Regions from separate parts of the Solidesulfovibrio fructosivorans JJ] genome, predicted to be linked through region 2. Evidence: predicted binding sites of a transcription regulator. Region 2 holds the regulator's gene; each other region holds the start of a gene.

What was found. Region 2 encodes sigma-54, which starts transcription at its own class of promoters, with help from an activator protein. Its sites were predicted from a motif close to CTGGCACGGNNNNTGCTT; they were not measured.
Region 1: the regulator sigma-54 is predicted to act here: its motif matches at 5,535-5,552, upstream of DESFRDRAFT_RS06765 (anion permease).
Region 3: the regulator sigma-54 is predicted to act here: its motif matches at 4,679-4,696, upstream of fliD (flagellar filament capping protein FliD).
Region 4: the regulator sigma-54 is predicted to act here: its motif matches at 2,274-2,291, upstream of DESFRDRAFT_RS10120 (Flp family type IVb pilin).

The regions. Positions count from the first base shown of each region.
Region 1 covers NZ_AECZ01000007.1:79,716-87,066, forward strand. The annotation lists gene DESFRDRAFT_RS06745 (succinate dehydrogenase/fumarate reductase iron-sulfur subunit) at 1-810, opposite strand, end outside; gene DESFRDRAFT_RS06750 (FAD-dependent oxidoreductase) at 810-2,534, opposite strand; gene DESFRDRAFT_RS06755 (Fe-S-containing hydro-lyase) at 2,527-3,081, opposite strand; gene DESFRDRAFT_RS06760 (fumarate hydratase) at 3,081-3,920, opposite strand; gene DESFRDRAFT_RS06765 (anion permease) at 3,961-5,391, opposite strand; gene DESFRDRAFT_RS06770 (sigma-54-dependent transcriptional regulator) at 5,729-7,138, opposite strand; gene DESFRDRAFT_RS06775 (transporter substrate-binding domain-containing protein) at 7,135-7,351, opposite strand, start outside.
Region 2 covers NZ_AECZ01000001.1:25,010-32,360, reverse strand. The annotation lists gene DESFRDRAFT_RS00150 (manganese-dependent inorganic pyrophosphatase) at 1-242, opposite strand, end outside; partial or broken gene DESFRDRAFT_RS00145 (PTS sugar transporter subunit IIC) at 491-1,126, opposite strand; gene DESFRDRAFT_RS00140 (PTS sugar transporter subunit IIB) at 1,409-1,870, opposite strand; gene DESFRDRAFT_RS00135 (PTS sugar transporter subunit IIA) at 1,876-2,313, opposite strand; gene rapZ (RNase adapter RapZ) at 2,533-3,420, opposite strand; gene DESFRDRAFT_RS00125 (PTS sugar transporter subunit IIA) at 3,509-3,961, opposite strand; gene hpf (ribosome hibernation-promoting factor, HPF/YfiA family) at 3,962-4,510, opposite strand; gene rpoN (RNA polymerase factor sigma-54) at 4,560-5,996, opposite strand; gene DESFRDRAFT_RS00110 (KdsC family phosphatase) at 6,112-6,654, opposite strand; gene DESFRDRAFT_RS00105 (CTP synthase) at 6,897-7,351, opposite strand, start outside.
Region 3 covers NZ_AECZ01000002.1:272,319-279,669, reverse strand. The annotation lists gene dxr (1-deoxy-D-xylulose-5-phosphate reductoisomerase) at 1-1,203, shown strand, start outside; gene rseP (RIP metalloprotease RseP) at 1,341-2,420, shown strand; gene tsaB (tRNA (adenosine(37)-N6)-threonylcarbamoyltransferase complex dimerization subunit type 1 TsaB) at 2,413-3,189, shown strand; gene DESFRDRAFT_RS02735 (flagellin N-terminal helical domain-containing protein) at 3,736-4,629, shown strand; gene fliD (flagellar filament capping protein FliD) at 4,750-6,444, shown strand; gene fliS (flagellar export chaperone FliS) at 6,682-7,351, shown strand, end outside.
Region 4 covers NZ_AECZ01000012.1:14,866-22,216, forward strand. The annotation lists gene DESFRDRAFT_RS10105 (sigma-54-dependent transcriptional regulator) at 1-1,219, shown strand, start outside; gene DESFRDRAFT_RS10110 (hypothetical protein) at 1,263-1,472, opposite strand; gene DESFRDRAFT_RS10115 (PaaI family thioesterase) at 1,517-1,903, opposite strand; gene DESFRDRAFT_RS10120 (Flp family type IVb pilin) at 2,038-2,208, opposite strand; gene DESFRDRAFT_RS10125 (Flp family type IVb pilin) at 2,524-2,694, opposite strand; gene DESFRDRAFT_RS10130 (hypothetical protein) at 2,911-5,121, opposite strand; gene DESFRDRAFT_RS10135 (ArsB/NhaD family transporter) at 5,144-6,481, opposite strand; gene DESFRDRAFT_RS10140 (CBS domain-containing protein) at 6,487-6,948, opposite strand; gene DESFRDRAFT_RS10145 (2-hydroxyacid dehydrogenase) at 7,022-7,351, opposite strand, start outside.

The sequences.
Region 1 (7,351 bases), on a different contig from region 2:
CATGCCCTCGGTGCGGGGCACGAGTCTGACTTCGTTGAGCCGGCCGGTCTTTTCCAGGTCGGTGCGGAAGGCCTCGGCATGGCGCGGACCGGGGCCATCGGTATGGCCGGAAGCCACGGCCATGTGGCGCATGGCGGCGATGTCCTCCCCGGGGCGGATGTGCTTGGGGCATTTGGTGACGCATTCCATGCAATGGACGCATTTCCACAGGCCGTGGGCCAGGACGCTTTCCACGTGGAGCATGGGCTCGGCCGAGCGGGAGTCCTCGGCGTAGCGGGCGGCGTGGGTGAAGACGAAGGGCTCCAGGAAGTCCTCCCCGGAGTCGGCGAGCTTGTTGCATTCCGAGGCGCAACTGCCGCACAGGATGCAGTCCCACTGTTTGGCCACGGCCTGCATCTCCCGCGGGGACTGCCGGCACCCCTTGTCGGCCGAGAATTCGTGCTTGGCCAGCAAGCCCGGCTTGGCCAGGCGCAGGTGCTCGATCTTTTCTTCCCACGCCACCACCAGGTCGCTTATGACCTTGGCGTTGCCAAGCGGGCTTATGCGCAGCGCTCCCTCGCCCCAGATCTTGAGCAGGTCGTCGACCATGGTGTCGCAGGCCAGCACGGCGTTGCCGTTGACGCGCACGGCGCAGGCTCCGCAGATGGCGCTGCGGCACGAGGCCGTGAAGTTGAGTGTCGGGTCCAGATGCTCCTTGATGTGAATCAGGCAGGCGAGCACCGTCATGCCGGGCCGGTAGGCGAACGTGTAGCGCTGGCACCAGGTGTCCTTGCCGTCGAACCGGTCGATGAGAAAGGCCAGGGTATCCATCAGTATTTACGCTCCTGCGGTTGATGGCGGGTGACGGCCACCGGGCGGTAGTCGAGGCGGTAGTCGCCGTCCGCGACGGTCACCAGGCTGTGCTTGAGGAAGCTCGCGTCGTCGCGGGCGGGATAGTCCTCCCGGGTATGGGCCCCGCGGGACTCGTGGCGGGCCGTGGCCGCGACCAGGGCGCACCGGGCCAGGGTGAGCAGGTTGCCCACCTCCAGGAAGTGGGCATAAGCCGTGTTGCAGACCGGATTGGCGTTGCCGACCACGGCGGTCCCGTATTCCTTTTGCAGGTCGGTCACGGCGGCAAGGGCTCCGGCGAGCTTTTCCTCGGTGCGGAAGATGCCCATGCCCTCCCACAGGATGGCGGCCAGCTTTTCGCGCAGCTCGGGCGCGGTGGGGCCGTTCTTGCGGACGGTGGTTTCGACGAAGTGCCCGCGCCATTTCGCGGACAGCTTTTCCAGCGCGCTCTCGCCGCCCAGGGACTTGCCCGGCACGTACGAGGCCGCGCCGATGCCGGCCTGCTTGCCCGTGACCATGGCGTCGGCCAGGGAGTTGCCGCCCAGGCGGTTGGCTCCGTGGATGGAGACGCAGGAGCATTCGCCGGCGGCGAAGAGCCCGGGCACGGCCGTCTTCATGTGCTCGAAATCCACCACGTCGATGCCGCCCATGGAGTAGTGGGCCGTGGGGCGCACGGGAATGGGCTGCTCCACCAGGTCCAGGTTCTCGAAGAGCAGGCCCACATGGCGGATTTGCGGCAGGCGTTCCAGGATGCGTTCGCGGCCGAGATGGCGCAGGTCGAGGAGCACGTGGGCCCCGAGGCCGCTGCCGTAGCCGCGCCCCTCGATGATCTCCGTCTCGATGGCCCGGGCGGTGATGTCGCGCGGGGCCAGTTCCATGCGGTCCGGGGCGTAGCGGGCCATGAAGCGCTCGCCGTCGGCGTTGACGAGGTAGCCGCCTTCGCCGCGCGCCGCCTCGGTGATGAGCACGCCGCCGTTGGCCACGCCCGTGGGGTGGAACTGGACCATTTCCGGGTCCTTGAAGGCCACGCCGGCGCGCAGGGCCACGCCTACGCCGTCGCCCGTGGCGATATAGGGCGTGCTGGTGCGGGCCCAGAACATGCGGGTGTAGCCGCCGGTGGCCAGGACCACGGCCTTGGCCTTGATCGGGGTCACCTGGCCGGTGTTGGTGTCGCGCACCACCACGCCCCGGCACACGCCGTCCTCTATGGCCACGTCCAGCACCTGGGAATTGATGCGGAACTTGACGCCGCACTTGAGCGCATAGTCGAAGTTGGAGTGCAGCAGGATATGCCCGGTCTTGTCGGCCGAGAAGTTGGTGCGGGCGTACTTGTGGCCGCCCATCAGGCGGCAGGCCACCCGGCCGTCGTCCTTGCGGCTGTAGGGCGTGCCCCAGAAGTCGGTCTCGCGCACGGCCTCGGACGCCTTTTGCACGAAGAAGTCGATGGCGTCCTGGTCGCCCAGGTAGTCGCTGCCCTTAACTGTGTCGAAGCTGTGCGCCTCGAGCGAGTCCTCCTGGCCGGGGAAGTCCAGCACGCCGTTGATGCCGCCCTCGGCCATGCAGGTGGCCGAGCGGGTGGGCATGGTCTTGGTGACGACCAGGATGTCCAGGTCCGGATTGATCTGGAGCGCGCCGACGGCCGCCCGCAGTCCGGCCCCGCCCGAGCCCACGATGACGATGTCGTGCGATTCCTTTGCGCTAGCCAAGGGCGGCCTCCAGTTCGGGCACGGCGTACAGGTCGCCGCCGTGGCAATCGTTGATGACCAGCACCGGGAAGTCCTCAACGGTCAGCTCGCGCACGGCCTCGGGGCCGAGGTCCTCGTAGGCGATGACCGTGGCCTTTTTGATGCGAAGCCCAAGCAGCGCGCCGGCCCCGCCGGTGGCCCCGAAGTACACGGCCTTGGGCTCGGCCATGGCCGCCTTGACCTCGGGCGCGCGCATACCCTTGCCGATCATGCCCTTGAGGCCTTCGGCGATCAGGCGCGGGGCGAAGGAATCCATGCGGTAGCTGGTGGTGGGGCCGGCCGCGCCGATGGCGTAGCCGGGCCGGGCCGGGGAGGGACCGACGTAATAGATCACAGCGCCCTTGGGATCGAAGGGGAGGGGCTCTCCGGCGTCGAGGGCCTCGACGAGGCGTTTGTGGGCCGCGTCGCGGCCGGTGTGGATGATGCCGGTGAGGTGGACCACATCGCCGGCGCGCAGCTTTTCCACGTCCGCATCGGAAAGCGGCGTGGTCAGATGATATTCGGCCATTAGAGCGTGACCTCCTTGTGCCGGGAGCTGTGGCACTGGATGTTGACGGCCAGCGGCAGGCTGGCCAAGTGGCAGGGGGCGGTCCTGATCTTGACGCCAAGACAGGTCGTCGCGCCGCCAAGGCCCATGGGGCCGATGCCGAGGCGGTTGATGGAAGCGAGCAGGTCCGCTTCCATGGCCGCCACCTCGGGATCGGGATGGACGTCGTCCACCCGGCGCATGAGCGCCTTTTTGGAGTTGATGGCGGCCAGCTCGAAATTGCCGCCAATGCCGACGCCGACCAGAATGGGCGGGCAGGGGTTGGAGCCCGATTCGGCCACGCGGCGGATGACGAATTCGCGGATGCCGGGAAGCCCCTGGGCCGGGGCCAGCATCATCACCCGCGACATGTTCTCGGAGCCGCCGCCCTTGGCCATCATACAGATCTTGAGCGCATCCCCGGGGACCATGTCGAAATGGATGATGGCCGGGGAATTGTCGCCCACGTTCTTGCGGGTGAAGGGATCGCAGGTGGATTTGCGCAGAAAACCGTCGCCGTAGCCCTTGACCATGCCGGCGTTTATGGCCTCGCGCAGGCTGCCGTCCTCCAGGCGGACGTCCTCGCCCGCTTCGACGAAAAAGACGCCCAGGCCGCAGTCCTGGCACAGCGGCAGCCCGGTCCGGGCGGCCAGGGCGGCGTTCTCCTCGAGCTGGCCGAAGATTTCACGGGCCGAGGGTACGGTTTCGGCCGCCTTGGCCTTGGCGAAGGAGGCCAGCACATCGGCCGGCAGGTAACGGTTGGCGTCGATGCACATGGCGGCCACGGCGTCGACAACGCTTTGTCTGGAAATGGTGCGCATGAGAACTCCTTGTCTATAAGTCCGCTGCTCTGCCGGCGCGTTAGCCACGCATGAGGATCCAGGGGAAACCGACCAGCAGGTACACGCCGAGGAAAATGGCGCCGAAAACGAGGCCAAGAAGCCAGAATTCGCGGCTCTTGATGTAGCCGGAGCCGAAATAGAGCGGCGAAGGACCGGTGCCGTAGGGGCTGATGATGCCCATGATGCCAAGCGATCCGCACAGGAGCATGGAGACGACCTGCATGTTGAGGGCGGGCACGGCCATGGCCGTGGCCAGCATGACCGGGAGCAGGGCGGCGACGTGGGCGGTGACGCTGGCGAACATGTAGTGGCTGACGAAGAAAAGGATCACCAGGCCGATCATCATGGCGGTGGGGGAAAAGCCCTGCATGTGCGCAGCGGCCGCCTCGGCGAACCACTTGAGAAAGCCGGTTCTTTTCAGGCCGTCGGCCATGGTCACCAGGGTCGCGAACCAGGCCAGCACGTTCCAGGCCTGCTTGTAGCGGATGATGTCGTCCCAGGTGACGACCTTGGTCAGGGCCATGACGCACACGGCGGCCAGGGCCACGGTGGTGGAGTTGATGGAGCTCTTGAGGAATATCCAGCCCAAAAGCGCGGCCACGGCCAAAAGGCCCATGGTGATTTCCCGCCCGGTGATGGGGCCGAGCTTCCTCAGTTCCTCGCCGGCCCAGATGGGGGCGTTTTCCGAGGTCTTCTGGGTGGGCGGGTAGATGAGGTACGTCAAAAGAGGGGTGGCCAGGAACAGGATGGCTCCCACGGGCAGGACGCTGATGAACCATTGGCTCCAGCCGAGTTGGATATGGGCGGTCTTTTCCACCAGGGACTGGGCCAGGACGTTGGGGGCCAGGCCGGTTAAGAACATGGACGAAGTGACGCAGGTGGTGGCCAGCGCTGTCCACATGATGTAGGCGCCCAGCCCCCGGGGATTGTTCTCCGGCGTGGAGCCGTACAGCGGCGGAATGTTTTTGATGATGGGGAAGATGGTGCCGCCGCTGCGGGCCGTGTTGGACGGCATGAACGGGGCCAGGATGAGGTCGGCCAGGGCCACGGCGTAGCCCAGGCCCAGGGTCTTTTTGCCCATGCGCTTGATCAGCGTCAGTCCCAGCCGCTTGCCAAGCCCGGTCTTTTCATAGCCCAGCGCGAACATGAAGGCCGCGAAGATGAGCCAGACCGTGCCGTTGGAAAATCCCGACAGTCCCCACTTGATGGCCTCGCCGGCCGAAGGGAGCTTGCCCGGGGTCATGGGAACGATCCGCAAGACGGTGGCCAGGGTGACGCCGATCAGCCCGATCAGGGCCGGGGCCACGGGTTCCAGAACCAAACCCAGCACAACGGCCGCGAACACGGCGAAATAGGTCCAGGTGGCGGATGAAAGTCCTTGCGGGGCGGGCAGCAGCCAGATGATCAGGCCGAGCAACACCGGCGCCAGGAGCTTGATGGAGCGCTGCATGGGAATCTCCTCGGGATTGGGCGGTTGGATCTGGGCCGGTCTCGGCGGCCGGCGGCCGTTACGACAATGCCGGGCACGGCGGCACACCTTCCGTGCCCGGCGGAGAGAAGAGGGGCATGGCGATCGCGCCATGGGGAGCGCAAAAGCAGGATGGGTGCCAAGCTGGCCGAACTGTGGCAGTCTATTGAAATAAAAGACAAAGTCGGGAAAATACGATGACCATCACAAAAGAACCCCCATAACCTTGGTTATGGGGGCTATACGCCATACGGATTAAAAAACGATGTTTTACAGGAAGTTGGCGGCCATTCCCCAAAGGTTATGGCCATTGCCCGGGTTATGAGGGTTTGGCGGCGTGCTTGAGGCGTTTGCTGAGCGCGGGCTGGGAAATGCCGAGCAGGCGCGCGGCCAGGGTTTGGTTGCCGCCGGAGCGGGCCAGGGCTTCGTCGACCAGGAAGCGGGCCGCCTCGGCAAAGGTGGGCAGCTGCTCGAAGGGCGCGAAGGGATTGGGCGGGGGATCGGCGGCCGGGCAGGGCTTGACGCGACCCATGGCCGCAAGAAAGCTTTTCATGGAGAGCATGCGGGAGGTGTGGAGGCTTACGGCGTCGAAAACCATGGCCCGAAGCTCCCGAATGTTGCCGGGAAAGGCGTAGGCGCCCAGGCAGCCGACCAGTTCCGGCGGGAAGGCGGGCGTCGGCTTGCCGAGGGCCGTGGCGGCCTCGGCCAGGAAATGGCGCAACAGCGGCTCGATGTCCTCCTTGCGCTCCCGCAGGGCCGGGATGTGGACATGGTGGGTGCGCAGCCGGAAATAAAGGTCGCGGCGGAATTTGCCCTCGGCCTCGTCGGCGGCCAGGTCCCGGTGGGTGGCGACGACGACCCGGGCCGCAAGCCGCCTGGGCTGGTCGCTGCCGAGGGGATAATACTCGCCTTCCTGGAGCAGGCGTAACAGCTTCACTTGCGAGGCCACGGACAAGTCCCCGATTTCGTCGAGAAAAAGCGTTCCCCCGGCCGCTTCTTCGACCATGCCGCGCCGCACCGCTTCGGCTCCGGTGTAGGCCCCCCGGACATGGCCGAAGAGCGTGTCGGCAAAGACGGCGTCGTCGAGGCCGGCCACGTTGACCGCCACGAGCGGCCCTGTGCGCCCGCTTATGGCATGGGTGGCCCGCACCAGATTTTCCTTGCCTACGCCGGATTCGCCGGTGACGAGCAGCGGCTGGTAACTGGCTGCCACGGCCTCGATGTAGGCGAATACGGCGTGCATGGCCCGGGAGCGGGTGACGATGCCGGCAAAGGCCTCGGGATGGGCCGGACCGCCGGCCACCAGCCGGCTTTTGACGGCCCGGTTTTCGTCGCGCAGCTCCAGCATGCGGATGGCCCGCAGCACGCCGCTGACGATGCGGTCCTCCTCGTCGGTCTTCACGTAATAATCGAAGGCCCCGAGCTTCATGCAGCGCACGGCGGTGTCGAGTTGGTTGACGCCGCTGATGATGATGCAGGCCACGTCCGGATGCCGTTCGCCGATGGCGGCAAGCAGCTCCTCGCCCGACTTGCCGGGCATGGTCAGGTCGAGCAGGACGAGGCCGATGCCGCCCTTGTCCAAAAGCGGCAGGACCTCCCGGCTGTCCTGGCACAAGAACGTGTTGGTGATGCCGGCCGCCGATTCGAGGGTCAGCGACAGGGAGCGCAGCCAGGCTGGCTCGTCGTCCACGATCAGGATGGCGAAGGCCGGGGACGGGGCGGTGGTCATGCCGGCGATTCCTCCTTGGGCACGGGCAGTTCCAGACAGGCCGTGGTCCCCTGTCCGGGCGCGGATTCGAACGTCAGGCAACCGCCGTATTCCTTGACGATGCTCGCCGAGACGGAAAGGCCAAGCCCCGTGCCGCCCGTTTCGCGCTTAGTGGTGAAAAACGGGTCCGTGAGATGCGCCATGTGCTCGACGCTGATGCCGCTCCCTTCGTCG
Region 2 (7,351 bases):
AGGCTCTGGGCCAGATCGGAGTGGTCGACCAGGATGATCTGCTTGTCGGCGGCGTCGGTGACGATCTCCGGAGCGGCCACACCGAACTTTTCGAGCACGAAAGCGCTTTCGGGGTTAAGCGGCCCCTGCGCGGCCGGCTTGGCGTCCAGGCCCTTGGCCTTGTTCATCAGGTCCGCCACGGAAATGGCGGCGGCGATGGAATCGGTGTCCGGGTTTTTGTGACCAACGACATACAAAGCCATAGTAGTGTCCTCCTGGTGTGTTTTCCCAATAACCCTGACGGGTTGGCTGCCGCAACTTAGAACTTGTGAAGAATATCCCAAAATACGCAAGTTGCCAAGTCAAATTCCCCGGGCCGCCGGCCTTTTTTCGGCCCCGGCCCACTGCAGCTGAGCCATTACCATCCGGGATATATGGCTTTATCCGTCAAAATCACGAAAGTTCCCTTTCGCACAATATTGCGGCACGGAGGCGTTTCACGTCCGGACCATCAGGTCAGCAGGCACCAGGCCACAGCCACGATCATGCCGGCGGCCAGCAGCATGTACGCCGGGCGGTAGCGCAGGGACAGCACGCCGCCAAGGCTTCCCAGTATCCAAAGCTGGCTCCAGGTCGCCCCGGAAGAAGCCAGATACGGCCAGACCTTGGGCAGCAGCGCGGCGTACAGCGCGATCAGCCCGGCCAGGATCACACTGAAGGCCAGGCCGTTTAAGGCGGCCATGTCGAGCAAGGCCCGACGCACCAGCCGGCCGGGCGCGAAATGGGATTTGGACCGCTCCCGGGCCGCCGTGTACCGCGACAGCACGATGTTCTCCATCATGCGCTGGGCGCCCTCCAGGGTGGCGAAAAGCCGCCCCAGGATGGCCGTGGTCGCGGCGATAAAAAGCGCCTCGGCCGGCGTCGACAGCTGATAGACGTGCATCAGCGACAGGCCGGCCAGGGTCGCCGCGGCGGCGTTGGGAGGGATGTGGGTGCCGGCGGGGATGCCGTCGAGCCAGAAAAGCTCGTAAAACAGGCACAGCTTCAGGGTCGTGTCCAGATCACCGTAACAGGCGGCCCAGAAAAAACCGATGACGAGCGGCCTCTCAAGCAGCGCGACGTTTAAAAAGAAGCGGAAGGACGAAAAAAAGACAAAAAAAAAGCGACGCTTATCACGTGGAGCAAAATATCGGCCTGATGGGTCATGCGCGTCGTCTCGCCTGGGCGATTTCCGTGGGCGGGTTCATGTCGAATGGCCCGTAAAGCGGCCGTCGCGGCCGTCGGCCGCCTGCCTTCGCCGGCAGCGCGCCCGTTTCCAGGGCGCGCCCTTTATGCGCCCGCGACGCATGCTGCGCCACTTCGCGGGCAATACCGTGACGACTCTCCGCCCGTTTTCCGATACGGGGACGCCCCCGCAAGGACCGCGCCGCTACACGGAACGCAACTGCTGCGGATCGCTCGGCACGCAACGGTAGTCGAGCCGCACCCCCTTGTCCCGGAAGAAATCCAGGCAGGACTCGTCATCCTTGGACAGGGCCACATGGGGGCAGACCTGCTTTTTCCCCGGCGCGTAATGCAGATTGCCGAGATTGAGATTGCCGAAGCCGAAGCCGCACTCATAGGCGGTTCTGGCGTCGCGGCAACTGGCGAACAAGATCAAGGCGTCCTCGGCGTCGAGGGGGTTTCTGGACAAAAAACCCAACAAGTCGCCGACCGGCAGAAATTCAATGCGCACACCCGCCGGTATGGCCAGGGACATGATCTCCTGGCGCAAAAAATCCGTGGAGAGGTCGTCGTTGACCACCAGGATCGTGCGGGCATGCGTGAAAGGCAGCCAGGTTTCGATGATCTGGCCGTGCACGAGCCTGTTGTCAACCCGTACGAACGACATGTTTTCTAACCCTCGGCCACCCGCTTGCGCAAGACCTCGCCCGCCACGACGATGCCCTGGCAGCCGGCCTGCTTGGCTTCGGCGGCAAGCGCCTCGAGGGGCTTGGTCCGCGCGCCGAGAATTTTTATCAGCATGGGCAAATTGACGCCCGTAAGCACCTCCAGCCGGCCCGACCCCAAAAGCGACAGGCTGAGGTTGGTCGGCGTGCCGCCGAACATGTCCGTCAGGATAAGCACGCCGCCGCCCTGATCGGTTTCCTTGATGGCGGCCTTGAGCGACGTCAGGATATGGTCCACTTCGGTGGCCATGTCCACGCTCACGCAACGGCAGTGATCCTGGGCGCCCAGGATGCATTCCGCCGCCTTCAAAAGCCATGTGCCGTAATCGGTGTGGGTGACGATCACCACGCCGACCGGCGTTTCCGAGCGGGTTTCCCCATTCATGTCCGCGCATCCGGGGCCGTTATCGGCCCTAACCTGGCGCCTGCCGGCTGGCCGGGAATTCCCGCCCTGTGCCGCGACGCGTCCTGCTGCCGCAGTGCCCCACCAACAAAACCGGGAGCATTCCCCCGTCCGGCCGCCACGAAAGCCGCAAACGCGGCCTGCCGCATCGACCCTCACGATTCGCCGGCAATGCGGGCGGCCATGCCGCCGCGCGCCGGATCAACCGCGTTCGATATGCCGATGCTCAAGGGAAAGATTGTAACCAGCCTTGGACAAGGTGTCAAAGACGGCCTCGGCCACGGCGACGGATCGGTGCCGCCCCCCGGTGCAGCCGAAGGCGATGGTCAGGCGGTAGCGCCCCTCCCTGGCGTAAAGCGGCAGGAGATAGAGCAGGAAATCGGTCAGCCTGGTCAGAAACTCCCGGCCCGGGTCGGCGGCCAGGACGTAATCGCGCACGGGCGCGTCCTTGCCGGTCTTTTCCCGCAACGCCTTCTCGAAATAAGGGTTGGGCAGAAAGCGCAGGTCGAAGATCATGTCCGCCTCGGACGGCGGTCCGTACTTGAAGCCGAAGCTCATGACGTGGACCTTGAGGGTGCCGGTGGACACCCGGATGGAGGCCCATTTCTCCTGGAGCTTGCGGCGCAGGTCGTGGATGGAGAAATCGGTGGTGTCGATCACCATGTCGGCCGCGTCCCGAAGCGGCGTCATGCGCGTGCGCTCCTCGACCACGGCCTGCTCCAGGCCCCGCGATTCGCTTTCCAGGGGATGGGGCCGGCGCGTGGTGGCGTAGCGGCGGATGATTTCCTGGGTGTCGGCTTCGAGGAAGATGATTTGCAGGGATGACGAAGCGCCCTTGACCTGGGCCAGCGTCGCCCCCCAGTCGGTGTCCATGTCGGCCTGGCGCACGTCCATGCCGAGGGCGAGCCCCTTGTAGCGCTGGCCGCCCTTCTCCTCGAACAGGCCGATGAGCTTGGGCACGAGGCTGACGGGCAGTCCGTCCACGCAAAAAAAGCCCAGGTCCTCGAAGACCCGTAGCGCGGTGGATTTCCCGGAACCCGAAAGTCCGGTCAAAATGACGATGGTCAGTGCCGCAGGCGAGTCTTCCATGGCGCGCGCCCTCCCGGGCCCGACATGACAGACTCCCCGTGCGCCGGCGTGTCGGTCGGCGCACGGAGAGGTGACGTTTCGTGTTGTATCAGGCCGCGGCCGTGAGCACCTGCCACAAGGCGGCGTCGTTTTCGGCGCTCATGAAGGCGTGCCGGAAGGATTCGTCGGACAGCAGCCGGGAGATGTGGGCCAGGATGCGCAGGTGCAGGCCCGCCACGTGCTCCGGGGCGAGGACGAGAAAGAAGATGCGGCAGGGCTTGAAATCCAGCGCATCGAAGTTGACGCCCTTTAAGCTGCGGCCGACGACGATGACGATCTGCTCGAGGTTCTCCATCTTGCCGTGGGGAATGGCGACGCCGTCGCCGATCCCCGTGGTGCCGAGGTTTTCCCGGTCAAGCAGCACCTGGCGCGCCCGGACATCGTCGAAATCGGGCCATCTGGCCTTCATCGGGGCGATCAGTTCGGCCAGCACGTCGGGTTTGGACTCGGACACAAGCTCCCCGATCACGAAATCGGGCTGGAGATAATCCTCAAGACGCATTTACGCTCCCGTTCCAGGATCAATGAGGCCGAAGTCGCCGTTGCGCAAACGGTAGATGACATTGGGCCGGTCGGTTTCGGAGTTGATGAACACCATGAACTCGTACTTGAGGCTTTCGAGCTGCATGGCCGCCTCTTCCACGGCCATGGGCTTGGGCTCGTAATCGTCGGTCTGGACGATGGTGGGCGTACGCGCGCCGTCGGCATCCTCGCTTATGCTGATGACCTGGGTGTGGACGACCTCGGCTTTCTGGCGGCGGCGGTCCTTTTGCTTCTCGCGGAACTTCTTGGCCTGCGCCTCGACTTTGTCAAGGATCATGTCGATGGTGGAGTACATGTCCTCGGAAGCCTCGTGGGCCGAGATGTGCATATTGTCGGCCAGGAAGATGACGTCGGCCAGCTGGCGGGTCTTTTCCACGGCAAGGTTGACCTGCAACTCCGAGGCGTCGGTGGCGACGGTATACTTGGCGAGCTTCTCGAAACGTTTGCGGGCGTAGTCGCGCAAATGATCCGAAGGCTCGAAATTCTTGAAATTAAAAGTAATGTTCATATATCCCTCCGGGTGGCATGGTGTTGGGCCGCATGTGCGGCCCGAAGCATCAGAAAACTTCCTTGCGTTTGGACGAAGATTCGATGCCCATGGCCGTGCGGTATTTGGCCACGGTACGGCGGGCGATGTTGATTTGCAGCTCTTCCTTGAGCATATCGGCGATGGCCTCGTCGCTGATGGGTTTCTTGGCGTTCTCGCCGGCGATGATCCGCTTGATCATGGCCTTGACCGACTCCGAACCCACCGTGCTGCCGTCGTCGAGTTCCAGGGAACTGTTGAAAAAGAACTTCAGCTCGAAGATGCCGTGGGGCGTGGCCACGTATTTGTTGGACGTGATGCGGCTGACCGTGGATTCGTGCATGCTGATGTCGTCAGCCACGTCCTTTAAAATCAGCGGCCGCAGTCGCGTCACGCCGTGCTCAAAAAACTCCCGCTGGAACTTGAGGATGCTCTCCAGGACCTTGTAGAGCGTGCGCTGGCGCTGGTAGAGGCTTTTCATGAGCCACATGGCCGAGCGCATCTTGTCTTGCAGGTAATCCTTGTCCTTGTCCGCCTTCGGGTTAAGCCCGTCCATGTAGGTCATATTGACGTTAAGCCGGGGCATGCCCTCTTCGTTGAGCAGGATGACGAAGTCGTCGCCGTACTTGTAGACGAAGGCGTCGGGGCTCACATAGATGGGATCGCCCGAGCCGTAGCTGGCCCCGGGCATGGGATTGAGCGTCTGGATCAGCTCCAGGTATTCCTTGAGCTTTTCCATGGCGATACGAAATTTCTTGGCCAGCGGCTTGTAGCGCTTTTTCTCCAGGTCCTCGAGGTGGTCGCGCACAAGCTCGATCAAAATGGGATCGTCGTAGCCGTAGACCTCGATCTGGGTCAGCAGGCACTCGCTGGGGGTGCGGGCGGCCACGCCCACAGGGTCGAAACGCTGGAGGCGGTGCAGCACTTCCTCCACCGCCTCGACGCTGGTGGACGTCATCTGGGCCAGCTCGTCGAGGGAAGCGCGCAGATAGCCCGAGGAGTTGAGGCTGCCGACGATGGCCTCGCCGATCTCGAGCTGCTTGGGCGTGAAATTGGACAGACGCATCTGCCAGCCGAGGTGCCCTTCAAGAGAGGGCTTGGAGGCAAGCCTCGCGTCGAAGGCCATGCCCTCTTCCGGGATCTCCGACTCGTGCGCCTGGGCCTGTCGGCCGGTGCTGGCGAAATCACCGAGGTAGTCGTCCCACTCGGCGTTTTTGAGCAGCTCCTTTTCCATGGCCGCGTCGCTGGTGTCGCCGCTCGGGCCGAGGTTGTCCTCGGCCATTGTGGATTCGGGCTGCCGATCTTCCTCTATGGATTCCTCGAGAAGGGGGTTTTCCAGAAGTTCCTGCTGCACGCTCTCCAGGAGCTCCAACCGGGACAGCTGCAGGAGCTTGATGGCTTGTTGCAGTTGGGGGGTCATCACCAGCTGCTGGGACAATTTGAGCTGCTGTCGCAGTTCCAGGGCCATGTCTACCGCCGTACGCGCTTTTTAAGGTTTTCGTGTCGGACGGGGCCGCCGCGTGTTCGGCCCCCGCCCAACAAAAAGCATGCCACAATCGAAGGGTCGTGGCAATCCGCCCGTCTTACCGTTCCCGCAGGAACCAGTCGTACGCGGCCGCGAGGTGTCCGGAAGCATTCAGGATAAAACGGATGGCCTCGCGCACGGCGCCCTGCCCGCCGCCCCGGCTCGTCACCCAAAGGGCCAGGTCCAAAATTTCCGGCTGGGCGTCGGCCACGGCCATGGGCAGACCGACAATCCCCATGGGGCCGGCGTCCACCCAGTCGTCGCCGAGATAGGCCGTCCGCTGCGGGGTTATGCCGGTGCGTTCCCAGATGGCGCGCAGGATCGGCACCTTGCGGTAATGGCCGGGATGGTATTCGGCGATGCCGAGTTCCTTGATGCGGGCGGCCACGGCCGGGCTGTCCAGGCCGCTTATGACCGCCACGGCGACGCCGGCGATCTGGGCCGCCTTGACGCCGAGCCCGTCCTGGGCATGAAACCGCTTGGCGATCTCCCCCCGGCCGTCGACGTACAGGCCGCCGTCGGTCAAAACCCCGTCCACATCCAGCACGAGCAAGGCGATATCCTTGGCCCTGGCCGCGGCAAGCGTGGCGTCATGCGTCACGGCGCGCCTCCTTTGCTTTTTCCCGGCGCAACCGCGCGCCCGAAAGTGCTCTCGCCCCGGCTGCGCGCCCTCACCAAAGAGGTAAGGCTTCCACGCGCAAGAACAACAAGGCGACCCTTCCGATCGTCTTCACCCGGGATACGGCGCTGGCCCCGCATTCCCTTTTGAAAGTTTTTGATGAGGCGGCCAGGGGGGCAACTTTTTGAAAAAAGTTGCCCCCCTGGCCGCCGAGGCGCGGCTTCCTACGCCCCTTGTTGGCGCTTGGCCGCCAGGACGAACTCCCGGAAGAGCGGATGGGGTTTCATGGGGCTGCTTTTAAATTCCGGATGGAACTGGCAGCCGAGAAACCAGGGATGCTCGGGCAATTCCACCATCTCCACGAGTTCCCCGTCCGGGGACAGGCCGCTTAACACCATTTCGCCCTCTTCGAAGGCGGCGGCGTAGGCCTTGTTGAACTCGTAGCGATGGCGGTGACGCTCGGAAATCTCCCCGGCGCCGTAGGCCGCGGCGGCCTTGGTGTCGGGCTTGACCACGCAGGGATAAGCGCCCAGGCGCATGGTGCCGCCCTTGTTGCAGGAAGGGTCGCGGCGCTCGATCTTCTTCGTGCGGAAATCAAACCATTCCCGCATGAGGTAGATGACCGGATCGCTGGTGGTCAGGTCGAATTCCTCGGAATTGGCCCCGGAAAGCCCAAGCA
Region 3 (7,351 bases), on a different contig from region 2:
TACATCACCTCCCTCGACGTGCCGGCCCCCAGCCGCCCGAGGCGGCTTGCCGTGCTCGGCGCCACCGGCTCCATCGGCGTCAGCTCCCTGCGCGTGGCCGCCGAACATCCAGACAAATACGCCGTGGCCGCCCTGGCCGGAGCCACCAACGTGACGCTTCTGGCCGAACAGGCGGCGGCGTTTCGACCGCCGGTTCTGGCCGTGCTGACGGACGAACGCGCCGACGCCCTGCGAAAGCTCCTGCCGGCCGGCTATGCCCCGGACATCCTTGTCGGCCCGGAAGGCTACGCCGCCCTGGCCGCCCTCCCCGAGGCCGACGTGGTCGTTTCGGCCATCGTGGGCGCGGCCGGGCTGTTGCCGACGCTGGCCGCCGTTGCCGCCGGCAAGGTGGTGGCGCTCGCCAACAAGGAGTCCCTCGTCCTTGCCGGCGACCTCATCCGGGAAACGGCCCGGCGCACGGGCGCGGTCATCCTGCCCGTGGATTCCGAGCACAACGCCCTGTTCCAGGCCCTCGGCGGCGCGGGACTTCCCGACCTGGCCCTGGTCGAGCGACTGGTGCTGACGGCCTCGGGCGGCCCCTTCCGCACCCGGCAAACCGACGAACTGGCCGCCGTCACCCCGGCCATGGCGCTCAATCACCCCACCTGGGCCATGGGACCGAAAATCAGCGTCGATTCGGCCACGCTCATGAACAAGGGCCTGGAGGTCATCGAGGCCTGCCGGCTCTACGGCCTGCCCGTGTCCATGGTCGATGTGGTGGTCCATCCCCAAAGCATCGTCCATTCCCTGGCCCAGCTCCACGACGGTTCCCTTTTGGCCCATCTGGGGCCGCCGGACATGCGGGTGGCCATCGCCTATTGCCTGGGCTACCCCGAGCGCCTGCCCCTGGCCGTGCCCCGGGTGGACCTGGTGACGCTCGGCAGCCTCACCTTCGAGGCCCCGCGCCACGACGCCTTTCCCTGCCTGGGGCTGGCCCGCGACGCCCTGGCCGCCGGAGCGAGCCATACCGTGGTCCTAAACGCCGCCAACGAGGTGGCGGTCGCGCTTTTCCTTCAAGGCAGCCTTCCCTTCATGGGCATCGCTTCGGCCATCGCCGACGCCCTCGCCGCCCACGCCGGGGAAGCGCTCCCGGACGCGGACTCCATCATGGACCTCGACGCCCGGGCGCGCCGGCGCGCCCTGGAGACGGCAAAGCGCGCCTGACGGCATTGCCTCGCCGCCAAGGCCGCTTATTATAATGCATCGGCCGCGCGCCCGACCGGAGTGTTCCGGCGACGGGCCGGCCGCGCAAAACCCGCCCCCGACGCCTGATACGACCGCCGGGGAGCACCCGAGTCAGCATGATTCAAAGCATCGTCGCCGTGGCCCTGGTTCTGGGGGGCCTCATCTTCTTCCATGAACTGGGGCACTTCCTGGCCGCCCGGACCTTTGGCATGGGCGTGGCCACCTTTTCCCTGGGCTTTGGCCCCAAACTGCTGGGATTTACCCGGGGCAAGACCCGTTACCAGCTTTCCGCCATTCCGCTCGGCGGCTACGTGCAGCTCGTGGGACAGGACCCGGACGATCCCATACCGGACGGTTTCGCCCCGCACGAGGAATTCAAGCTGCGCCCGGCCTGGCAGCGCATGATCGTGGTGGCGGCCGGGCCGCTGTTCAACTTCTTCCTGGCCTGGCTGCTTTTCTGGTGCCTGCTCGTGGCCGAGGGCCGTTTCGAGATGCTGCCCGTGGTCGGCCAGGTCCAGGCCGACAGCCCGGCGGAACAGGCGGGAATCACCGCCGGCGACACCATCACGGCCATAAACGGCGCTCCCGTGGCCAACTGGGACGAGATGGCCCGTTCCATCCGGGGCGGCGGCGGCAAGCCCGTCGCCCTCACCGTGCGCCGCGACGGCAAGGACCTGACCTTCACCCTGACCCCGGTCATGCGCACCATCAAAAACCTCTTCGGCGAGAAGGAAAGCGCGCCGCTGGTCGGCATCGTGGCCTCGGGCAAGACCCGGGCCGTGCCCATGGGCGCGGGCTCGGCCGCCGGCGAGGCCGTCAGGCAGACCTGGGACGTGGTGGCGGTGACCTACACGGGCCTGCTCAAGCTCATCGAGCGGGTGGTGCCCCTGGACAGCCTCGGCGGCCCCATCATGATCGCCCAGATGGTCAGCAAGCAGGCGGCGGAGGGCATCGGCAACGTGGTGGCCCTGGCCGCGCTTATAAGCGTCAACCTCGGCGTGCTGAACCTGCTGCCCATCCCGGTCCTGGACGGCGGCCACCTGCTTTTCTACACCCTGGAAATCATCATGCGCAAACCGGTGAGCCCCCGCATGCGGGCGCTGACCACAAGGCTCGGGCTGGCCTTTCTCATCGCGCTGATGCTTCTGGCCACGGTCAACGACATCCGCCGGCAGTTAAGCGTGCTCAATGGCTGACGCGCGCCCCTTGCCGGCCGCAGGGCCGCTGCTCGTCATAAACGGCGTCTCGCCGCGCCTGACCGTGCTGCTTGGACGGCCCGGACGGGAGACGCTGGTCCGTGAAAACGCCGCCACCGGCCACGCGGCGGCGGTCCTGGCCCCCATGGTCGCCGACATTTTGACGGCGGCGGGACTGGCCCCGGCGGACCTCGCCGGCATCGCCTGCGTGCGCGGCCCGGGCAGCTTCACCGGCATCCGGGTGGCCCTGGCCACGGCGCTCGGCCTGTCCCTGGCCACGGGCGCGCCCATGGCCGGCCTCGAATATCTGCCGCTCCTGGCCGCCTCGGCCGCCCGCCATGCCACCGGCGCGGTCATCGCCGTCACCCATGCCCGAAACGGACAGGTCTACCTCCAGCCCTTCCTGGCCGACGGCGACCTGGTGCCCATGGGGCCGCCCGAGGCGCTCTTCCTCGACGCCGCCGCCGCCCGGGTCGCCGAAGGAGCCGCCGTCGGGCCGCTGACCCTGGTCGGTGACGGCGCGACCCGCCACCGGGCCGCCCTGCTTCGCGCCGCGCCCCTGGCCGCCATCCCCGGGGACGGCGACCAGCCCGACCCCGACACCGTGCTGAAGCTGGCCCGGCAAGCGGCCTACGGCCCCGGCCAGGTCGAGCCCCTCTACCTGCGCCCGTCCGACGCCGAGGAAAACCTGGCCACCCTGGCCGCCGGCCGGGGGCTGTCCCCGGAAACGGCCCGGACCATGCTCAAGGACGCGGTCACACGGGAATGAGTTTTTCCGAAGACGGAGCGGGACGCGAAAGGGAAACCCCTTTCAACGGGTTCTCCCGCCGCGCGCGCCCCCTTCCTGAAGTTTCACCCGCCGCCACCCGCTTCAAAAAAACACCCGCGCCCCGGCCCCGTCGACGCCGCCGCCGCCCGGGGCAACGGCCCGTTGGGCTTTTCGCGTAGCCCTTCCGACGCGCGAAGGGTCGCGTCAATTCCGCGACGCCCGCCTTTTCTCCGAACAACCGCAGCAAATCGAAGCTGTTAGCCGCCGATACCGCCACGTGAAGCAAAACCGGCGGCGTCGGGAAGCCGACGGTTGCGGCCGCAAGGCCATCATGGGCCTCTTCCTGTTTCCCGCGAATCGTCGCTCCAGACCGTCTTGAATTTTTTCTCACGGCCCGACGGGGGACGCTAAAGAATCGATTTGGCGGCGTCGATAAGAACGGTGAAAAAGGCACGCAACCGGTTGTCGTCGGTCGAGGGCCCGCGGCCGCAACCGGGAAAGCACGAAGGGCAAGGACGCCCGCATCCATTCAAGGAGGAAACAACCATGTCGCTGAGCATCAATTACAACGGAATGGCCGCCAATGCGGCCCGTAACCTCTCGAATTCCTATTCTGCCCTGGCCACTTCGACCCAGCGCCTGTCCTCGGGCCTGCGCATCAACTCATCCGCCGACGACGCCGCCGGCCTGGCCATTCGCGAGCTCATGCGCGCCGATGTCGCCGCCATCAACCAGGGCGTGAGAAACGCCAACGACGCCATCTCCATGATCCAGACCGCCGACGGCGCGCTCCAGGTCGTGGACGAAAAGCTCATCCGCATGAAGGAACTGGCCGAACAGGCCGCCACCGGCACCTACACCTCGGACCAGCGCCTCATCATCGACTCCGAATACCAGGCCATGGCTTCGGAAATCACCCGAATCGCCAACGCCACGGACTTCAACGGCATCTATCTTTTGAACGGCAACCTGTCCGCCAGCACCCACACCGGCTCCGGCCTCAACTCTTCGGGCAAGCTCAAGGTGCACTTCGGCTCCGGCAACCAGAGCGCCGAGGACTATTACTACGTCCAGATCGGCACCTCCACCGCTTCGGCCCTGGGCGTGGGCCTTGGCGCGGCATCGGGCGCCAGCGGGCGCAGCATCTCCACCCAGGAGCTGGCCCAGAAGGCCCTCGACGCCATCCAGACGGCCATCGTGTCCAAGGACAAGATCCGCGCCAACCTGGGCTCCCTGCAAAACCGCCTGGAGAACACCATCTCCAACCTGCAGATCCAGGGCGAAAACCTGAAGGCCGCCGAATCCCAGATCTCCGACGTCGATGTGGCCACGGAAATGACCCAGTTCGTGCGGCAACAGATCCTGACCCAGTCGGCGGTGGCCATGCTGTCCCAGGCCAACTCCCTGCCGCGTATGGCCATGCAGCTCATCCAAGGTTAAGCCTCGAGTTCATGACCGGTCGGGCCGCGGGACACGGCCCGACCGGTTTTTGGCATAAGAGTTGCTTAGATCCGACCGGAATCTCCCGTATGGGGCCAACTCTTTTTTCAGGGTAGCGAAATGTCCAGCACGGTCAGCGCCTACAAACCAGTAAGCACATCCGGCCAGGTCACCTATACGGGGCTTGGCAACGGCACGGATTTCAACTCCCTGATCACCAAGCTCGTCCAGGTCGAGCAAAGCCGCATCACCACGCTGCAAACCTGGAAACAGTCCTGGGTCAAAAAACAGGACGCCTTCCAGGAACTCAACTCCAAGCTCCTCTCGCTCAAGACCACCCTCCAGGGCATGGACACCGAGGGCGAATTCCTGGTCAAGGTGGCCAGTTCCACCAACTCCGGCGTCCTCACCGCCACCACCAGTTCCGGCGCGGACAACGGCACCCACGTCATCGAGGTGAACCGCCTGGCCACGGCCAAGGCCATGGTCACCCAGGTCGCTTTCGCCAACCCCAACCAGTCCATCAACATAAACCCCACAGACCAGACCTTCGCCTATACCTACAAAGGCACCACCTATTCCAACAACATCGGCACCAACTGCTCCCTGAACGACCTCGCCAGCATCATCAACAACGACGCCAACAACCCCGGCGTCAAGGCCAGCGTTGTCTATGACGGCACCGGCTACTTTCTCCAACTGCGCGGCATGGACACCGGCGATTCCGCCACGCTGACCATCGACTCCAGCACCACCCTGCCCTATTTCCAGGCCTCCGATTTCGACACCATCACCTCCAACGCCAGCGCCTTGCTCAAGCTCGACGGCTGGCCCACGGGCGCGACCAGCTACATTACCCGGGAAAGCAACACCGTCACCGACCTCATTCCAGGCGTCACCCTCAACCTCAAAAGCACAGGCACCGTCAACCTGACCGTGTCCACCGACACCGACGCCGTCAGGCACAACATCCAAACCTTCGTCGAACAGATGAACACGGTGCGATCCCTGCTGCAGGACCTCACCAAATACGACTCCACGACGTCGAAGGCCTCCATCCTGACCGGCAACTACGGCCTGCAGCTCATCGACACCAACCTCAAGACCGCCGTGGCCGGCAAGGGCGTCGGGTTCGACTACGACGCCGACACCTACTCCGTGCTGTCCCAGCTCGGCATCTTCACCAACGCCGAGGAAGGCGCCAAAAACGAGGGACTGCTCTACATCAGCAACGCTACCCTCAACGCCATCCTGGCCTCCAACGCCACCAAGGCGGCAGAACTCTTCGCCGCCAGTTACGCCGGCCGCGTGGACAGTTCCGAAATTTCCATCGCCTCCTACATCAAAGGCACGACCAAGTGCGGCACCTACGAACTGTCCTACACCACCGACGCCAGCGGCAAGATCACGGGCGCCACGATCAACGGCCATCCGGCCATCTACTCCAGCAACTCCAGCCTGATCACCGGCAAGCACGGCTATGACGAAGCCGGCTTGGTGCTCAAGGCCATCGACGTCTCGCCGGGCACCCACACCGCCACCGCATCCCTCAAGCAGGGCAAGACCGGCGAGCTGATCGATCTGCTCGGCGAATTGACCGACGCCAAAGAAGGCCCTCTGCACATCCTCGACGACAACTACGACGACATCACGGCCATGATCGACAACAAGATCGCCTTCGAGCAGCGCCGCATCGCCACCTACGCCTCCAACCTGCGCAAGCGCTTCGCCAAGGTCGACTCCCTGCTCTCCACCTACAACCAGCAGCAGAACCAGCTCGCTTCGGCCATAAAAAACCTCTCCTCCAGTTCATAACCGGAAGGAAACCGAACCTCGCCACGGCGGATACCATGCGAGACGATTGCCCCCGCTGGCGCAACGGCCAAGGCGGCCTCAGGCCGGCGCTGGCGGACATCGCCGGGATAAATTTTTCTTCTCTTTGTATTTCAATTAATTAAAATCTAAAACATCCTCCAACCGCGTCCCTTCGACGACAGCACCCTTCAGTTTTCTCCGGCATCACCGATAAGGGAGAAAACAGGGAGAAAGCGCATGCAAGCCGCCGCCAGATCATATTTCCAGACCCAGGTCGCCACCACCACCCAAGGAGACCTGCTCATCATGCTTTTTGACGCGGCGCTCAAGTTCTTAAGCCAAGCCAAGGAAAAGATCGCCGAGAAGAACTACGCCCAAAAAGGCATTCTCATCTCCAAGGTCCTGGACATCCTCTCCGAGCTGCAAGGCTCGCTCAATGCCCAAAAGGGCGGCGATCTGGCCGACCGGCTGCAAAAGCTCTATTTCTTCTGCAGCGCCCGGCTTCTGGCCGCCAACCTCAAGATGGACGTGGCCAAGATCGACGAGGTGGTGACCATCCTGACCGGCCTGCGCGAGGCATTTAGCGAAGCCAACCAGCATGTGGCCACCAAGACCGTGCCGACAAGCGCCACTTCCACCGCCTCCCTCCAGCCGGGCGCGATGTCGGGGCAAACCGCCAAGCCGGCCGCCCAGGCCCTGTATCTGGCCCAGGCCGGCCCAGCCGCCGCCCCCGGCCAGTCACCCAAGGCCGCGCCCGCATCGGCGGCGACGGCCGCGACCCGCGCCCCGGTCAAGCCGGTCGTGCCCAGCGCGGCCCCCGCCACGCCCCCGGCCGCCACGGATGTTCCCGTCGAGGCGCCTGTGCGGGAATTCGAGACCGTCGACACGCCAACCGCCGCTCCCGTGC
Region 4 (7,351 bases), on a different contig from region 2:
TCTAAAAAACGCCATCAACGCCATGATCGCGGCCATGCGCCGCCAGTGGGGCGAGATCAAGAGCCGCGACAAGAAGATCGAACAGGTGCGCATGCGCGAGGCGGCCAGCCCCGACCCGGTTGCGCTCGGCGTCATGGCCGGGCTTTTCCCGGAGATCAAGGGGGCGGGACCGCTGCTGGAACGGCTGCGGGCGGAAGTGGCCAAGGCGGCCCAGGTGGACGCCGACGTGCTGGTGACCGGCGAAACGGGTACGGGCAAGCAGCTCGTGGCCGAGGCCATCCACCGCTACAGCCGGCGCGCGGCCAAGCCGTTCATTTCCATCAACTGCGGCGCGTTGGACGAGAATCTCCTGCTCGACACGCTGTTCGGCCACGTCAAGGGGGCCTTCACCGAGGCCCGCACCGAGCGCAAGGGCGCGTTTCTCGAGGCCGACGGCGGCATCCTGTTTCTCGACGAGATCCAAAGCGCCACGCCCAAGGTGCAGCAGGCGTTGTTGCGGGCCATCGCCATGCGCCGGGTGCGCCCTCTCGGCAGCGACAAGGAGCTGGCCGTGGACGTGCGCATCATCGCCGCCTCCAACGTGGACCTTCGCGAGGCCATTGCCCAGGGGATGTTCCGGGAGGACCTGTATTTCCGGCTCAAGGTCATTGCCGTGTCCACGCCGCCGCTGCGGCAGCACAAGATGAGCATCTCGGTTCTGGCCCACCATTTTCTCAAGCAGGCCGGCGACACCACGGCCCGGCGGGGACTTGGGCTCTCACGGGGGGCGCTGGCCAAGCTGACCGCCTACGACTGGCCGGGCAACATCCGGGAACTCAAGCACTGCATCCTGCGAGCGGCGGTCATGTCCGAGCACAGCGTCATCCAGGATACGGACATCGTGCTTGAGGCCGATGCCGGAACCTTCGACGCGGCCGGGACGGAACAGGCGGGCGAGGCGGTCGCGGCCCCGTCCGACGAGTCCTTGACCCTCGCCGTCGCGCCTGTCGAACCGGTGGCGCTCAACGCGCGCCAGCGGGCGGCGCTGCCCGTCATCGTGCGGGAGGGGTCGGTCACGCGGGGGCGCTACGAGGCGCTTTGCGGCGGCATTCCCCAGCGCACGGCCGTGCATGACCTGCGGGACATGGTGGACAAGGGGCTGCTCGCGCGGCGCGGCAGCGGCCCGGCCACGCGCTACGAACCCACGCAGGCCGGGATTTCCGCCGTTGGGAAGACTTGATGATGCCGCGTCTCGTCGCTTCGGGACGCGGCATGGCGGCGGCCTAGTCGGCCGTTTCCCAGGATTTGCCGTCGGCCGAAACCTTGGTCGTGACGGTCTTTCTGGCCCCGCAGTGCCGGCAGAAGACTTCCACCGTGCGCGTGGTCGGGGTGCTCGCCGCCTCGGACGAGCGCAGCGCCGGCTTGTTGCAGAAGATGCAGTCGAACTCGGGTTCCTGATCCACGGGCGCGGGCTGGCGCAGGGTGAAGCTCATGGGCGGTCTCCTGTCGGCAGGCGCGCCTGCCGTTTCTTTGCGCGTTAGGTGTCCAGGACGTGGCGCGGCGGGACGAAGCAGGTGAACGTGCCGGTAAGGACCGTCGTCTCTTCGCGGCGCACCGTCACCTCCGCCAGCCGTTTTTTCCCTTCTTCCTCCACAAGGCCCGCCTCGGCCACAAGTTCCTCGCCGACAGCCACCGGGGCCGTGAACCGGACCGTTGCCGCGCCGAGGACCACCAGCGGATCGTTGACCGCGAGCATGGCGGCATAGTCGGCCAGGCCGAAAACGAAACCGCCGTGCACCAGCCCCCTGTCGTCGGCGGCCATGGCCGGGGAGGTGGTCAGTTTGACCACGGCTCGGCCGGTGGACAGTTCCACGGGCGTGCCGCAAAGGGCCGTGTCGATGCGAAGGTGGGTGTTTTGTCGCATGGGCGCTCCTTGACCCGAACATGCCAAAAGCGCCAGGCGAGAGCAACGGCGCGAGGTCGCAAAAAAAGGCCGCTCCCCGGGAAGGGGGCGGCCTTTTTTGCGAGCGGGAAATGGTATCGTTATGCGGGCTCTGTTTAGCTGCCCTTGATGGAGGTGGCGATGGAGTCGAAGGTGGTGCTCAGGTTCTGTCCGAGGGTGGTGACGACGGTGACGATGACGGCGGCGATGAGGGCGGCCATGAGGCCGTATTCCACCGCGGTTGCTCCTTCCTCGTTACGAACGAAATTGGTGATGGCGCGCAGCATGGTTTTTCTCCTCTTTCTTTATATGTCTTGCCGGTTATATCCGTTGCCGATCTTGCCAAAGTATAAAGCACGGGGCGTGCCAGATAGTCTGGCATGGATAACCAACTGCAATCACTGGTGAAAAATGCCATCAGGTCGAAACTGTTCCTGGATGCGTGGAACAGCAGGGAGGTATTCGCGGATTTATGGAACCATGCGGCGATAATACGGTCGCGCCGCCAGGATGAGCGACGCAACGGGCCAAGGCAACTGGCCGCTTCCGGGAAGGGGGCGGCCAGTTGCGAGCGGGAAATGGTGCCGTTATGCGGGCTTTGTCTAGCTGCCCTTGATGGAGGTGGCGATGGAGTCGAAGGTGGTGCTCAGGTTCTGCCCGAGGGTGGTGACGACCCCGACGATGACGGCGGCGATGAGGGCGGCCATGAGGCCGTATTCCACCGCGGTTGCTCCTTCCTCGTCACGAACGAACTTGGTGATGGCGCGCAGCATGGTTTTTCTCCCCTTTCTTTATATTGTGTCTTGCCGGTTGTATCCGTTGCCGATCTTGACAGGTATAAAGCACGGGGCGTGCCAGTTTTACTCAAATAAAGAGTATGCTGTAATAACAGCGGAAAATAATTTTTGCCTGGATGAACTGTCTTGAAAAAATAGAAAGACGTGATTGTGTTCCAAAAAACATGGAACCGGGGAGTGTCGTCTTTTCGATCAGCGCGGGCCGGACGAGGGCATGGCCTGAGGGGCCATATCCGGGAGCAAGGCCGCGCCGACGAGGCCCAGGCGCTTGGCCGCGCCCGGAGACGGCGGCAGGACCCGCATCTCGAGGCGGGATTTTCCCGGCGGCAGGCGCAGGGGAAGCGTGACCGGCGTGGAGAGCGCCCTGGCGTCGATTTCCTTCGTGAAGCCCGGTCCCGTAACCAGTACGCGCACGGGCGTCATGGCCACGAGGTTGCACGCAAGGCGCGCCGCGACCGGTTGCCCGCCGCTGTTGGTCAGCCGCAACACGCCGCTGTCGCCGATCCAGACGATGGGGCCGCTGATCGAATGCTCCGGCGGCGAGCAGCCCTCGCCAAAGCGCAGGGTGAGGTCCGAGGGCGCGCCCACGGCCAGCCGCCAGGACGGCACCATAGCCAGGGAATCCACGGGAATGGCCCGGCCGGTGAGCGTCGTTTCCGAAAGTTTCCGGCGGCCCATGGCCATGGCCGAGATCAGCCGCCAGACGCCGGCGTCCTCGTAAAGGATGTCGGGGTAGCGGTTGGTGGCGTCGCTTATGACGGAAGCGGCGTCGGCGAGGAGCGCGGGCTGGTCGGGGCGCGGCGCGTACGGGTCGGGACGTGGCGGCCCGAGGCGCGTCACCCGGGCCAGGAGAAGGGACGTGGCGGCGTCGGTCGGCCCGGACAGGCGGCGCAGGGCGTAGACGGGCAGTCCCGGAGGCGCGACCGGATCGATGCGCTCAAGGACATGCAGGCGCTTGCCCGTGCGGTGGGCGAACCAGGCGTCCCAGTAGCCCGGATGGGTGATCTCCACATTGACCGGGGCAAAAAGGTCCGGGGCGACGAGGGTCGCGCCGTCCGGCAGGGCGTCGAAATCCGGGCTTTTGACGGCGAGTCGGGCCATGCGCCAGCGCGAGGCGGCGGCGATCTTGCTTTCGAGCACCGAGGCGTTGACCGAGGCGTTCACAAGCGCCACGGCGGCGGCCAGCACGGCCAGACCGGCGGCGAGCCCCTTGCGGGACCGGCCGGAAACCCGGCCGCACAGCCACAAGGCGGCCAGCGCCAGCCCCACGGACCAGGCATAGGCGGAAAAGGTCGAGGTGACGTACCAGGTGATGCCGTGGCTGGTCGGCTCCTGGTACTTGGGCGACAGGCCGATGAGGAAATTGGGGCAGTAGGCGGCGTAGAGCACAAGGCACGCCGGGAGGAGCCGCGCGCGCACACGGTCCGGGCCGCGCGAGAGGAGATGGTAGGCCAGCCCGCCGGTAACGACCGAGAGGCCCAGCCAGGCCGGGGACAGGCGCGGCCAGTTGGCCGTGAGCTGGCGCAGGTAGCCGGTGAAATCGAGGACGAGCCCGTTCGTTATGACCGGAAAGCGGTTCACGTACTCGACGTCGAGGTGAAACGCGCCAAGGGGCAGGGCGCTTTGGCTGTAGGCCAGCACCGTTTCCAGGATGCGCAGCGGACTGGTGAGGTCCAGGGCGTTGCCCTCGTACTGGGAGGGATGCAGGGCGCGGTAGGCGACGTACGTGACGAGATAGACCGCCAGCCCGATGTTGGCCCGGGCCATGGTCCGAAGCCGCTCCCGTTTCGGCCGGTCGTACCGTTCCCCGGCCAGCCAGACGACGGCGCACAGAAGCGGCGCGTAGCACAAAAACGCCTCGAAATGGCAGTAGGCGGCAAAGGCCAGGATATTGGCCAGGACGACGAGCCGCGTCCGGCCCGTGCGCCCGTGCCGCCACAGGCAGTAGCCCGCCCAACTGATGCAGAGAAGCCCCGAATCGAAGACCAGCGGATAGGACGAGACGATGTTGTGGTGCCAGTTGTCCTGGTAGAAGGCGACGGCCAAGAGCATGGCCAGAAGCCCGAGCGCCGGCAGCCCGGCCACGGTCGCCGCGAGAAAGGCGCACGAGGCCATGGCCGCGGCGAAGACGGTGAGCGATATCGCCTTGCGCGCGGGTTCGCTGTCCAGCCGGTAGGGCAGGGCGGTGAGCCCCACGTGGAGGTAGTGGTGGAACCGGCCGGCCCCGGCGGCCAGCTCGGCCGCGAACGCCCCGATATCGCCGCTTATGACGTGCTGCTCGTAGAAAAGGTCGTCGCTGGTGGTGGCTCCGGTGCGCAGCTGCCCGGCAAAGGCCAGCACGAACGCCGCCGCCAGACAGGCCAGAACCAGGGTGCGGGCGGGGGGCGACGTGTCCTTGAGCATGGGCGCGGGGGACGGACGCGGGTCAGACCTTGAGCAGGTAGTAGCGCACGTAGATGTAGATCATGGACAAGAAGATGGTGGCCACGGTCACGGGCGCGCCGTACTTGAGGAACCGGGCGAAGGATATCTTGTGCCCGGCCTTTTCCGAAAGCCCCACCACAATGACGTTGGCCGAGGCCCCGATGGCCGTGCCGTTGCCGCCCAGACACGCGCCAAGGGCCAGGGACCACCAGACCGGCAGCATGGTGGGATGGGTGTAGAGCGCCTGCCCGGAAAGGCCCGTGGTCGGGCCGAGGACCTTGTCCGCCAGCTCGGCCAGAAGCGGGTTCATGGTGGCCACGAAGGGAATGTTGTCCACGATGGCCGAGGCGATGCCGGAAAACCAGACCATGACCATGGACAAGGTGAGCATGGAGTCCTTGGTCGGGTGGGTGAGCGCGATGACCTTCTGGGAGAAAAGCTCGATGAGGCCGGCTTTGACCGTGCCGCCGATGATGATGAAAAGGCCCATGAAGAAAAAGATGGTGGGCCATTCCACTTCCTCCAGCACCTTTTGCGGGTTCTGGCGGGAGATCAAAAGCAGCGTCGAGGCCCCGAGCAGGGCCACGGTCGCCGGTTCGTAGTGGAGCAGGCCGTGGAGCATGAAGCCGCAGATGGTGAGCGCCAGCACGAAGCCGCTTTTTTTGAGCAGCGCCGGGTCCTTGATCAGCGCCCTTTCGTTCATGGCCAGGATGCGGGCCTTTTGGGCCTCGCCCACGTGCAGCCGTTTGCCGAAGAGGACCTTCCAGGAGAGCATCCAGGCGATCATGATGAAGACGATGGCCGGGGCGAGGTGGCCCATGAAATCCATGAAGTCGAGGCCGGCCTTGGAGGCGATCATGATATTGGGCGGGTCGCCGATAAGTGTTGCCGTGCCGCCGATATTGGAGGCCAGGGCCTCGGTGATCAGGTAGGGCACGGGGTCGATTTCGAGCTCCCGGGCGACGAGCAGCGTTACCGGGGCCAGAAGCAGCACCGTGGTCACGTTGTCGAGAAAGGCCGAGGAGATGGCCGTGACCACGGCGAAGATGGCCATGATGGCGAAGGGTTCGCCCCGGCCGATCTTGGCCGCCTTGACGGCCACGTACTGGAACACGCCCGTCTTGGTCATGATGTTGACGATGATCATCATGGATATCAGCAGGAAGATCACGTTCCAGTCGACGCCGAGGTCGGCGTCGTGGAAGGCGTCGTGCTGGGTGAGGACCTTGAGGGCCAGGGTCAGGGCCGCGCCGAACAGGGCCACCTTGGTCTTGTGGATCTTTTCCGAGACGATGACGGCGTAAGCCAGAACGAAAATGGCGGTAGCGGTCCAAAACATGGAGTCTAAGCCTCGTCTTCAAGGCCGCAACGTTCGGCCAGGTATTTGAGAATGGCCCGGCGGGAAACTTCGCCCACCAGTCTGCCCTCGTCGTCGATGACCGGCAGCACGTTGACCCCGCGCTCGGCGATGAGCGCCTCGGCCTCGAGAAACAGGGCGTCGGGCGTAACGGCCGCGAAATCCGTGGTCATGATGTCGGCGGCCGGCTGGCCCTTGCAGGCGGAAAAGGCCTGGCGCAAGACGGATTCGTCGTCGGGCAGGGCCTTGACCAGATTGGAGTCCAGATAAAACGGAAACATGACCCGCAGGATGTCGTAGCTGCTGATGACGCCAAGAAGCTTGCCGTCCTTGTCCACGACATAGACCAGCCGCGATTCCATCTGCCGGTAGGCGGCGAGCAGGGCGGCGAAGTCCACATCCGGACCGATGACGGCCAGGGATTTGTGCATCATGTTACGTATGCGCATGGGGACTCCTTGCTTGCTGAGGCGGGGCTTATGGATTTCGGGCATTGGCAATGCGCCCTTTTGCCGAATATTGTCAAGATTGGCGGGAACCCCTGTCGGGGAGCACCTCAGGGTTGAGGCAGGTGGGCGGCGTATCGCCCGCGAGCATGGCCAGCAGGTTCCGCGCCGCAAGCTCGGCCATGCCGTCCCGGGCCTCGCTGGTCGCCGAGCCGATGTGCGGGGTCACGACCACGTTCGGCAAGGCGGCCAGGCCCACGGCCATCTTGGGCTCGAACTCGTAGACGTCGAGGCCGGCTCCGGCCAGGCGTTTTTCCCTGAGGGCGACGACGAGCGCCGCCTCGTCGATGATGGGGCCGCGTCCGGTGTTGACCAGAATGGCCGTGGGCTTGAGCCTGGCCAGGGC